Lactiplantibacillus plantarum: one gene and its partners. The protein of the gene in region 1 binds, or shares a complex with, the protein of each later gene. Links are inferred from orthologs where the notes say so. Each region holds a gene or a part of one and is shown on either strand. Other genes may lie near its edges. The genes, in order: E5260_RS05595, E5260_RS14325 and E5260_RS12890.

What was found.
Region 2: the proteins of E5260_RS05595 (region 1) and E5260_RS14325 are in contact, whole or in part, in an NMR structure (PDB 1J6T), measured with the Escherichia coli proteins. The link is inferred for Lactiplantibacillus plantarum from one-to-one orthologs.
Region 3: the proteins of E5260_RS05595 (region 1) and E5260_RS12890 are in contact, whole or in part, in an NMR structure (PDB 1VRC), measured with the Escherichia coli proteins. The link is inferred for Lactiplantibacillus plantarum from one-to-one orthologs.

Annotation. Positions count from the first base shown.
Region 1 is NZ_CP039121.1:1,220,108-1,223,068, forward strand. The notes cover bases 1-2,799. They hold E5260_RS05595 (phosphocarrier protein HPr), read left to right. Parts: upstream 1-1,166; coding sequence 1,167-1,433; downstream 1,434-2,799. Other genes in these bases: E5260_RS05585 (ATP-dependent Clp protease ATP-binding subunit), read right to left, coding at 1-337; E5260_RS05590 (hypothetical protein), read left to right, coding at 820-1,017; ptsP (phosphoenolpyruvate--protein phosphotransferase), read left to right, coding at 1,433-2,799. Also shown: more of ptsP, read left to right, coding at 2,800-2,961.
Region 2 is NZ_CP039121.1:3,029,971-3,033,002, reverse strand. What follows is about bases 107-2,976. They hold E5260_RS14325 (PTS mannitol-specific transporter subunit IIBC), read left to right. Parts: upstream 107-557; coding sequence 558-2,396; downstream 2,397-2,976. Other genes in these bases: E5260_RS14320 (BglG family transcription antiterminator), read left to right, coding at 2,433-2,976; E5260_RS14330 (C69 family dipeptidase), read right to left, coding at 107-196. In the rest of the region: more of E5260_RS14330, read right to left, coding at 1-106; more of E5260_RS14320, read left to right, coding at 2,977-3,032. UniProt on the Escherichia coli protein: The phosphoenolpyruvate-dependent sugar phosphotransferase system (sugar PTS), a major carbohydrate active transport system, catalyzes the phosphorylation of incoming sugar substrates concomitantly with their translocation across the cell membrane.
Region 3 is NZ_CP039121.1:2,728,716-2,731,868, reverse strand. The notes cover bases 163-3,153. They hold E5260_RS12890 (mannose/fructose/sorbose PTS transporter subunit IIA), read left to right. Parts: upstream 163-1,166; coding sequence 1,167-2,141; downstream 2,142-3,153. Other genes in these bases: E5260_RS12880 (PTS system mannose/fructose/sorbose family transporter subunit IID), read left to right, coding at 3,002-3,153; E5260_RS12885 (PTS mannose/fructose/sorbose transporter subunit IIC), read left to right, coding at 2,177-2,983; E5260_RS12895 (C39 family peptidase), read left to right, coding at 163-876. Outside these bases: more of E5260_RS12895, read left to right, coding at 22-162. UniProt on the Escherichia coli protein: The phosphoenolpyruvate-dependent sugar phosphotransferase system (sugar PTS), a major carbohydrate active transport system, catalyzes the phosphorylation of incoming sugar substrates concomitantly with their translocation across the cell membrane.

The DNA of each region.
Region 1 (2,961 bases):
TGAAGCCGTATTGGCCAAGGAGGCCACCGCCGTTGTTATTGCCACGACGATTGCCGCCATTAGGACCAGCTGGCTGGGTCGGTGGGGTCTGTTGTTGCCGGTAAGCGTTATTAGGATCAACGCCACCCTGCATTGCACGGAAAATGTCGTCAAGACCACCAAAACCGAATGGATCTTGTGCCATATCAGCACCTCCAACTCCGTTATTTGGTTGCTGTTCCTGATTCTTTAGCAGTTGATAGCAATTTTGACAAAGGTTGATTTGTCGCCGCTGACCGTTGACGCTCGTATATAAATGGATCGTCGCTTCGTTCTTATGGCAATTGTCACAAAGCATTATGCTGTCACACACCTTTCGCATCAGAAATATAACTAAATCGATTAGGATCATAGTTAAAGGTTCATCGGCTCTTTGACCTTTGTTGACCTTTGACTATTAGTATAGCGAATTTACGGACTGTTGCAAGTGAAAAGCCTCAGGGTCAAAACTGGACGTGCGGCCGGGATAATTCGCAATGGTTGATTGATTCAATTATTTCTGAATAGTCTGGATAGTCGCAACTCATAGCTTGTCATGTAACCGGATTCGTTGTATATTAATTATCTGGTTAGGATAAGTGATGATGTAACTGTCTGTCTATATTATAGTACAAAGCGGTTTTTTTGCATGTATCGAGCCTGACCAGTTTTGATGTTTGCAGCGCATCGTTTTTCATTGGTGACCGTCAACAGCCAGTGAGCGGCGGAGAACTTTGTTCGTAAATATCAGAATAATGATGCAGTAATGTGTCAACCTAACTTTGAGGAGGCGGTAATTGTTTGGCAACGGATTATACCCAGTTAATGGAAGCGTTGCGTCATGGCGAACGCGACAGTTTTACCGTAACGCCGGATGAATTTATGGCTTTTCACGACGCCTATATGAAGTATGAGTATCGTAAACGAGTCATTGGTACGGCGGACTTAGATGGCCGCATTGTTTACCATTTCGAGAAGGATGGTAAGACAACCAATTAATAGGCCTAGCTTGAATGAAAGGGCTTGTATTTTAATTGGATAATTGCTATCATCATTATTAAGGGCTCTTGAGTATACGTGTTGGCGGCAACTCGAATTGACTCGGAACCAATTTTAAATTTATTTATCTTGAAGGAGATCGAATAGTTATGGAAAAGAAAGAATTTCACGTTATCGCAGACACTGGTATCCACGCACGTCCCGCAACTTTATTGGTACAATCAGCAAGTAAGTTCAACTCAGAAATTACGTTGCAATACCAAGACAAGTCCGTTAACTTAAAGTCCATCATGGGTGTTATGTCACTCGGTGTTGGTAAAGACGCTGACGTTACCATTTCTGCTGAAGGTGCCGACGAAGCCGACGCTATCGCAGCTTTAACTGAAACGATGAAGAAAGAAGGATTATCTGAATAATGGCTGAAAAGGTACTAAAAGGAATTGCGGCCAGTGATGGTGTTGCAATTGCTAAGGCCTATATGCTAGTTGATCCAGATTTATCATTCGAAAAGACAACAGTTTCCGATACGGATACTGAAGTTGCACGGTTACATGACGCTTTCGATGCTTCCAAGGCTGAACTAAAGGTCATTAAAGACAAAGCGGTTGAAAACTTGGGTGAAGAAGAAGCAGAAGTTTTTGAAGCTCATATCACCATTTTGTCTGACCCAGAAATGCTCGGACAAATTGAAGGTAAAATCAAGGATGATAAAGTCAATGCTGAAGAAGCTTTGAAGGAAGTTACTGATACTTTCATTTCAATGTTTGAAGCGATGACGGATAATGCATATATGCAAGAACGAGCCGGTGATATTCGCGACGTAACGAAGCGGGTCTTAAGCCACTTGTTAGGGGTAACCTTACCAAGTCCAGCTTTAATTGACTCCGAAGTAATCGTGGTTGCCCACGATTTAACACCTAGTGATACAGCTCAACTTGATCGTAAGTATGTTAAGGGCTTCATTACTGACATTGGTGGTCGGACTAGTCATTCAGCCATCATGTCACGGACGCTTGAAATTCCAGCGGTCGTTGGATCTGAATCTGCCACGACTGATATCAAAGAAGGCGATACGGTCGTCTTGGATGGTATCAACGGTGACGCTTTAGTAGCCCCAACGGATGCTGAAGTTGCTGATTACCAACAAAAGGCTAAAGACTTTGTTGCGCAAAAGGCTGAATGGGCTAAGTTGAAGAACGAGGCCACCGTTTCTAAGGACGGCAAGCACTTTGAATTAGCTTCTAACATCGGGACACCTGACGATATGGATGGGGTTTTGGATGCTGGCTCTGAAGCCATTGGATTATTCCGTTCAGAATTCTTGTACATGAACAGTTCAGAATTACCTGACGAAGATACCCAATTCGAAGCTTACAAGAAGGTTGTCGAAGGGATGAACGGCAAACCCGTTATTGTTCGGACCATGGATATCGGTGGTGACAAGGAATTACCTTACTTGCCATTACCTGATGAAATGAACCCATTCTTGGGTTATCGGGCTATTCGGATTTCCCTCGATCGTGATGACATCTTCCGGACCCAGTTACGTGCGTTATTACGTGCGTCACATTACGGTCAATTACGGATTATGTTCCCAATGATTGCAACGCTTGACGAATTCCGTAAAGCCAAAGCTATCTTTGAGGAAGAAAAAGCCAAGTTGGTTGCAGCTGGTACGCCTGTTGCTGACGACATCAAGCTTGGTATCATGATTGAAATCCCAGCGGCAGCTATTTTAGCTGACCAGTTTGCTAAGGAAGTCGACTTCTTTAGTATTGGGACTAACGACTTGATTCAATACTCATTTGCTGCTGATCGTGGTAACGAACAAGTGTCATACTTGTATCAACCATACAACCCATCGTTGTTGCGTTTGATCAAGCATGTTATTGACGCTGCTCACGCGAACGGCCGCTTCACGGGTATGTGTGGTGAAGTTGCTGG
Region 2 (3,032 bases), 1.8 Mb from region 1 along the record:
GGTCAGGCAGCGGAACGGTGACGCCGGTAGTTACGGAAGTGTAGCTGGCGTTAGTTTGGTCGTGGGCTTCGTGCACAATAAACTTAATCGGATTAATTGGGCCGTAGCCATCTTCGTTGCGGGCAACGATGGTCGAACCATCCATGCTAGCAGCTTTCCCAACCAATATTTCGGTACAATCAGTATCTTTTTTCATTACATAGGTCACTCCTTAGTTAATTATAAGTATAGGAGCTTGCGAGGGGATTTCAACGTTAAATCGTATTCGTAATCATTTAAATAATAAAATGATGAGAGAATTGCCAGGTGTTTTCTGCATAAAATGTTGAATTTAATTGTGAAAATGAAATCATAGCTGACGAAACAAGTTTAATTAGTCTGCTGGTATTGCCGATATAAAAGTGTTTATCGATACTGTGCCAAATTTTAACTTTGTGAATTAGTGAGTTTAATTGTGGCACAGTTTCCTGTGCCACGGGTCTAACTAGAAGTTCTTGAAACCGCTTACCACGATGGATATGATTAAGTTGTTAAGAAAAAGGAAGGAGCTTTACCTAATGAGTGAAAATGTAAATACGAATGCAACCCAAAGCGCTCCTGTTGCGAAAAAGAAACTGGGCGTTAAGGCACGCGTTCAAAAATTTGGGAGTGCACTAAGTAATATGGTTATGCCGAACATCGGCGCCTTCATTGCTTGGGGCTTAATTACCGCCATCTTTATGGCTGGTGGTTGGTGGCCTAATGCTGGATTAGCTAAGATGATTCAACCAATGGTCCATTATTTATTGCCATTATTGATAGCGTTTACTGGTGGGACTTTGTTTGCCGGTCATCGTGGTGGGGTCGTTGGTGCGATTGCCACTATGGGGGTCATCGTTGGTTCTTCAATCCCAATGTTTATCGGTGCCATGATTATGGGGCCTTTAGGCGGTTGGTGCATTAAGAAGTGGGATGACGCCATTTCCGATAAGATTAAGAGCGGGTTTGAAATGTTGGTTAACAACTTCTCCGCTGGGATTATCGGGATGTTACTAGCAATCCTGGGTTACTTTGCAATCGGCCCATTGGTTGCTGGTGCAAGTGCTGCTATGGCTGCCGGTGTTGACTGGATCATTAAGATGAAGCTATTGCCATTAGCCAACGTCTTCATTGAACCAGCCAAGATTTTATTCTTAAACAATGCGATTAACCAAGGTATCTTAACACCGCTTGGGATTCAGGCTGCATCTAGTGCGGGTAAGTCAATTCTGTTCTTGCTAGAACCAGATCCAGGTCCAGGTCTTGGGGTCTTATTAGCCTTTGCCTTGTTTGGTAAAGGGACTGCTAAGGCTTCTGCACCCAGTGCGATTATTATTCATTTTCTTGGTGGGATTCATGAAATTTATTTCCCATACGTATTAATGAAGCCAGCATTGTTCCTAGCTGTTATCGCTGGTGGGGTTACTGGGACAGCCACATTCAGTTTACTAAACGTTGGTTTACGTTCAACACCTTCACCTGGTTCCATTATTTCATTACTATTAATGTCACCAAAGAGTATTTCTAACTACATTGGTTTAATTATCGGGGTAACGTTAGCAACCTTAGCATCATTTATCGTTGCCGCAATTGTCTTGAAACGTGACAAGTCGACCGGTGATGATGACTTAGCCGCTGCTCAAGGTAAAATGAGCGACATGAAGAGTGGCAATGCTGAAGCTGCTAGTGCGACTGACGCTGAACCAGCTGATGTGATTGCTTCATACAAAGATGTTGACCATATTATTTTTGCCTGTGATGCCGGAATGGGATCATCCGCAATGGGGGCTTCCTTATTACGGGATAAAGTCAAGAAGGCTGGCATTAGCATGTCCGTCACCAACACGGCGATTAGCAATTTGAAAGACGAACCTGGTTTATTAGTGATTACGCAAAACGAATTAGCTGATCGGGCGGCTCAAAAAGCACCACACGCCTTACGGTTAGCCGTTGACAACTTCTTGAGTAGTCCAAAGTATGACCAAGTTGTGGTTAACTTAAAGGCTCGTGATCAAGTTAGCGATGCTGCACCTGCATCCGCAGCACCACAAGCAACGACGGCTGCACCCGACGACCTACCAGCTAACTTAGATTTGAGTGTTGTTGATGAAATTGTCTTTGTTCACCACGATGGTCATTTAGGAACAGCCACAATGGCAACGTCCTTGATGAAGGATCGGGTCAAGAAAGCCAACAAGCATGTGAGTGTTAAGAACTTAGGAATTGACGAATTGGCTGATAATAATAGTTTATTAGTTGTTTCAAGTGCAGAAGCAGCTAAAAACTTAAAGACCCGTTACACGCAGGTCCAAGTATTAATTACTGACGATCTATTGAGTTCACCTAAATATGATAAGATGGTATCAGAATTGAAATAAAATGATATTATTACCATTATCGTATGAGGTGGCATCATGGTTAAGTTTACACAACGTCAAGATGAGTTGCTACAGCTGCTACTAGCGAATCCCGCCGGCCTTTCAATGAGTCAGATTGAAACCGGTCTCAATAGTAGTCGCCGAACAATTTATCGCGAGTTCAGTAATTTGGAATTGGTATTAGCCAATGCTGATTTGAAAATTGTTAATGAGAAGCATCACTTTCAACTAAGTGGATCGCAGACGGCCCTGGCCAAGTTTCAAAGCCAATTGACAGCAGAGCGGAAGATTGCACCGGCGTTTGACTCACAAACGCGGCAAAACGCCCTAGCTTGTCGGTTACTGATGACGGGCCATTCCGTAAAATTAAAAGAACTTGCGCTTGACTTTGATGTGAGCGTTGCAACGATTTCAAACGATTTGACGGCATTAGCAACACCATTCGCTGACTACGACTTATCAATTGAACGGTTGAAGTCCCGGGGGATTCAGGTGGCTGGGACTGAGGGTAGTATTCGCAATCTGTTTGCCACCATTTTGAATAATGAAATCAACGACTACGAGTTTTTTAAAACAATCGGGAAGTTGAACCAAGGCTTAGCAATATCAGCAAGTGATGAGCAATCGTATTTTTTG
Region 3 (3,153 bases), 1.5 Mb from region 1 along the record:
AGAGAAGGCGAGGACCAGGCATTGATTAGAATGAGTAGATGGTGGTGGCGTATCTTGGTGGGCGGCTTGCTGGTTAGTGGCGTGGTTTACCCCGCACAAGCGGCCGTAACGACTTATCCGATTACAGGGATTCAGGTGGTGCAGCCGCGGGTCTATCAGACGAATAGTCAGAACGGTGTCGGTTACCATTTAACCGTCGTGCGTCATCAGCGTGCCCAATTGCGTGTTAATTTACATTTAAAGTATCACCAGCATACACAGTGGACGCGTACTGAGCAAGCTGATATTTATCGCAACGGGCATTACCAACGCTTCTACTATGTGCATAATGGTCATCAGCAGAGCGGCTGGATAGCTGCTAATCAGCTAAAACCCGCCAGTACGGCGTCGGTTCAACTGCGGGTACCACTGATTGACCAGCTACCGGAGTTGCCAACGGGGTGTGAGATGACAGCGACTACCATGATGCTGCAGTATGCCGGCGTTAATATTAATAAGGAACAGTTTGCCAGCCACGTGCCGCGCAGTTCGAATCCTAACACTGGCTTTGTTGGCGATCCTGCTTCGGCCTATGGTATTGGTCTCTACATCTACCCCCAAGGCTTGTTACCAACGATCCGCCACTATCTGCCGTCCGCTGTAGATCTCAGTGGGGTGGGCCTGCAACGAATTAAAGTGCAGCTCGCTAAACGTCATCCGGTAGTCGCTTGGGTTCAGGGACTCGATGGTTTTGCGAGTCATACAGTGACGCTCACTGGATATACAGCGGCAACTATTAGGTACAATGATCCTTGGCGTGGTCAATCCGGACAGATGGATAACCAAGCGTTTGAGACGATGTGGCAATTAAATGGTCGTCGGGCACTGAGCTATTAAGAAATTGATACCATAGTTAACATTAGTTACTGTTTCATAATTTTATATTAAAAATACGCTATTTGACACACAAAATAATCGTTTTTAATACTGTATCGCACTAGTGTATCAACTTCTAGCCTGAAATAAGGGCTTTTAGCTTTAGTGTATTTTGGCACGGAATTTGCATATATATAAGTGAGTGCGAAAAAGATTGCGCTTACAGTATCAAAAACATAAATAGTTACAGGCAATTTAGATATTATTTATTCGTTTTATATGACTGTAACGAAAAAATAGGAGGTACAAAGATGGTAAGCATTATCATTGCTAGTCACGGCGAATTCGCTAAAGGCATCTATCAATCTGGATCAATGATTTTCGGCGAACAAGAAAACGTTCAAGCCGTTACGTTGATGCCTAGCGAAGGCCCTGACGACATCAAGGCTAAGTTGGAAAAAGCCATTGCTTCATTCGACGATCAAGAGCAAGTCTTATTCTTAGTCGACCTTTGGGGCGGTACACCATTCAATCAAGTTAACGGCTTGTTTGAAGCACACAAGGACAAATGGGCAATCGTTGCCGGTTTGAACTTGCCAATGTTAATTGAAGCGTATGCTTCACGACTTTCAATGGATTCGGCACACGAAATTGCCACGCATATCATTGAAACTGCTAAGGATGGCGTAAAGGTTCGTCCTGAAGCATTAGCACCTAAGGAAGAAAAGGCTGCTGCCGCTGCAACGACCAACAATAACGCTGGCCGGCCAGGGAAGTTGGAATATGGGTTAGCACGGATTGACTCGCGACTCTTGCATGGACAAGTTGCTACTGCTTGGAGTAAGACAGTTAACCCAACTCGGATCATTGTTGCGTCTGATAACGTTGCTAAAGACGAACTGCGGACTAACATGATCAAGCAAGCAGCGCCATCTGGTGTCAAAGCGCACGTTATTCCAATTGCTCAAATGATTAAGATTGCTAAAGATGACAAGCACTTTGGTGGTCAAAAGGCGTTGGTCTTATTCGAAACACCACAAGATGCATTACGTGCAATCGAGGGTGGTGTGCCAATTAAGACATTGAATATTGGTTCGATGGCTCATTCGGCTGGTAAAGTTCAACCAAACAAGGTTTTGGCATTTGATCAAGATGATATCGACACTTACCGTAAACTTGAAAAAGACGGCATCGAATTTGATGTTCGGAAGGTTCCAAGTGATGGTAAAGAAAATATGGATAACATTTTGAACAAAGCTGAAAATATGTTGAAGGAACAAAAGTAGTTCCAAGAATATCAGAAAAGATGGAGGATTAAATCATGAATTTGAACGTAATTCAAGTGATTTTAGTCGTACTTGTATCATTTTTAGCTGGTATGGAAGGTATTTTGGATGAATTCCACTTCCATCAACCAGTTGTTGCATGTACCCTAATCGGATTAGTAACCGGACAATTAGTCCCATGTATTATCTTAGGTGGGAGTTTACAAATGATTGCCTTAGGTTGGGCCAACATTGGTGCCGCCGTTGCACCTGATGCTGCGTTAGCATCAATTGCATCTGCAATTATTTTAGTTTTAGGTGGTCAAGGCCGTGCCGGAGTTACTTCAGCTATTGCGATTGCCGTTCCTTTAGCCGTTGCTGGGTTACTCTTAACGATCATCGCTCGTACGTTAGCAACTGGGATTGTCCACATCATGGACCGTGCCGCTGAAGAAGGTAGTTTTAGTAAAATTGACTTCTGGCAATGGGTTGCGATCTGCATGCAAGGACTTCGTATTGCGATTCCAGCCGCTTTGATTTTGGCCGTTGGTGCTACGCCAGTGAAGGCAATGTTAAACGCTATGCCTAGCTGGTTAACTGATGGTTTATCAATCGGTGGTGGTATGGTTGTTGCCGTTGGTTATGCAATGGTTATCAACATGATGGCTTCTCGTGAAGTTTGGCCATTCTTTGCTTTAGGTTTTGTTTTAGCTGCGATCAGTGAAATTACTTTGATTGGTTTAGGTGCAATTGGTATTTCCTTAGCCTTAATGTACTTGGCACTTTCAAAGCAAGGTAACTCTGGCAATGGTGGTGGCTCCAACACGGGTGATCCGGTTGGCGACATTATCGACAAGTATTAGAGAAGGAGGCAAACTGAGATGTCTGAAACTACAAATATTACTAAAAAAGTTACATTAAGTAAAAGTGATCGTCTGCATGTTTGGTGGCGTTCAACGTTCCTCCAAGGTTCATGGAACTACGAACGTATGCAAAACGGTGGTTGGGCTTATTCTTTAATTCCAGCAATCAA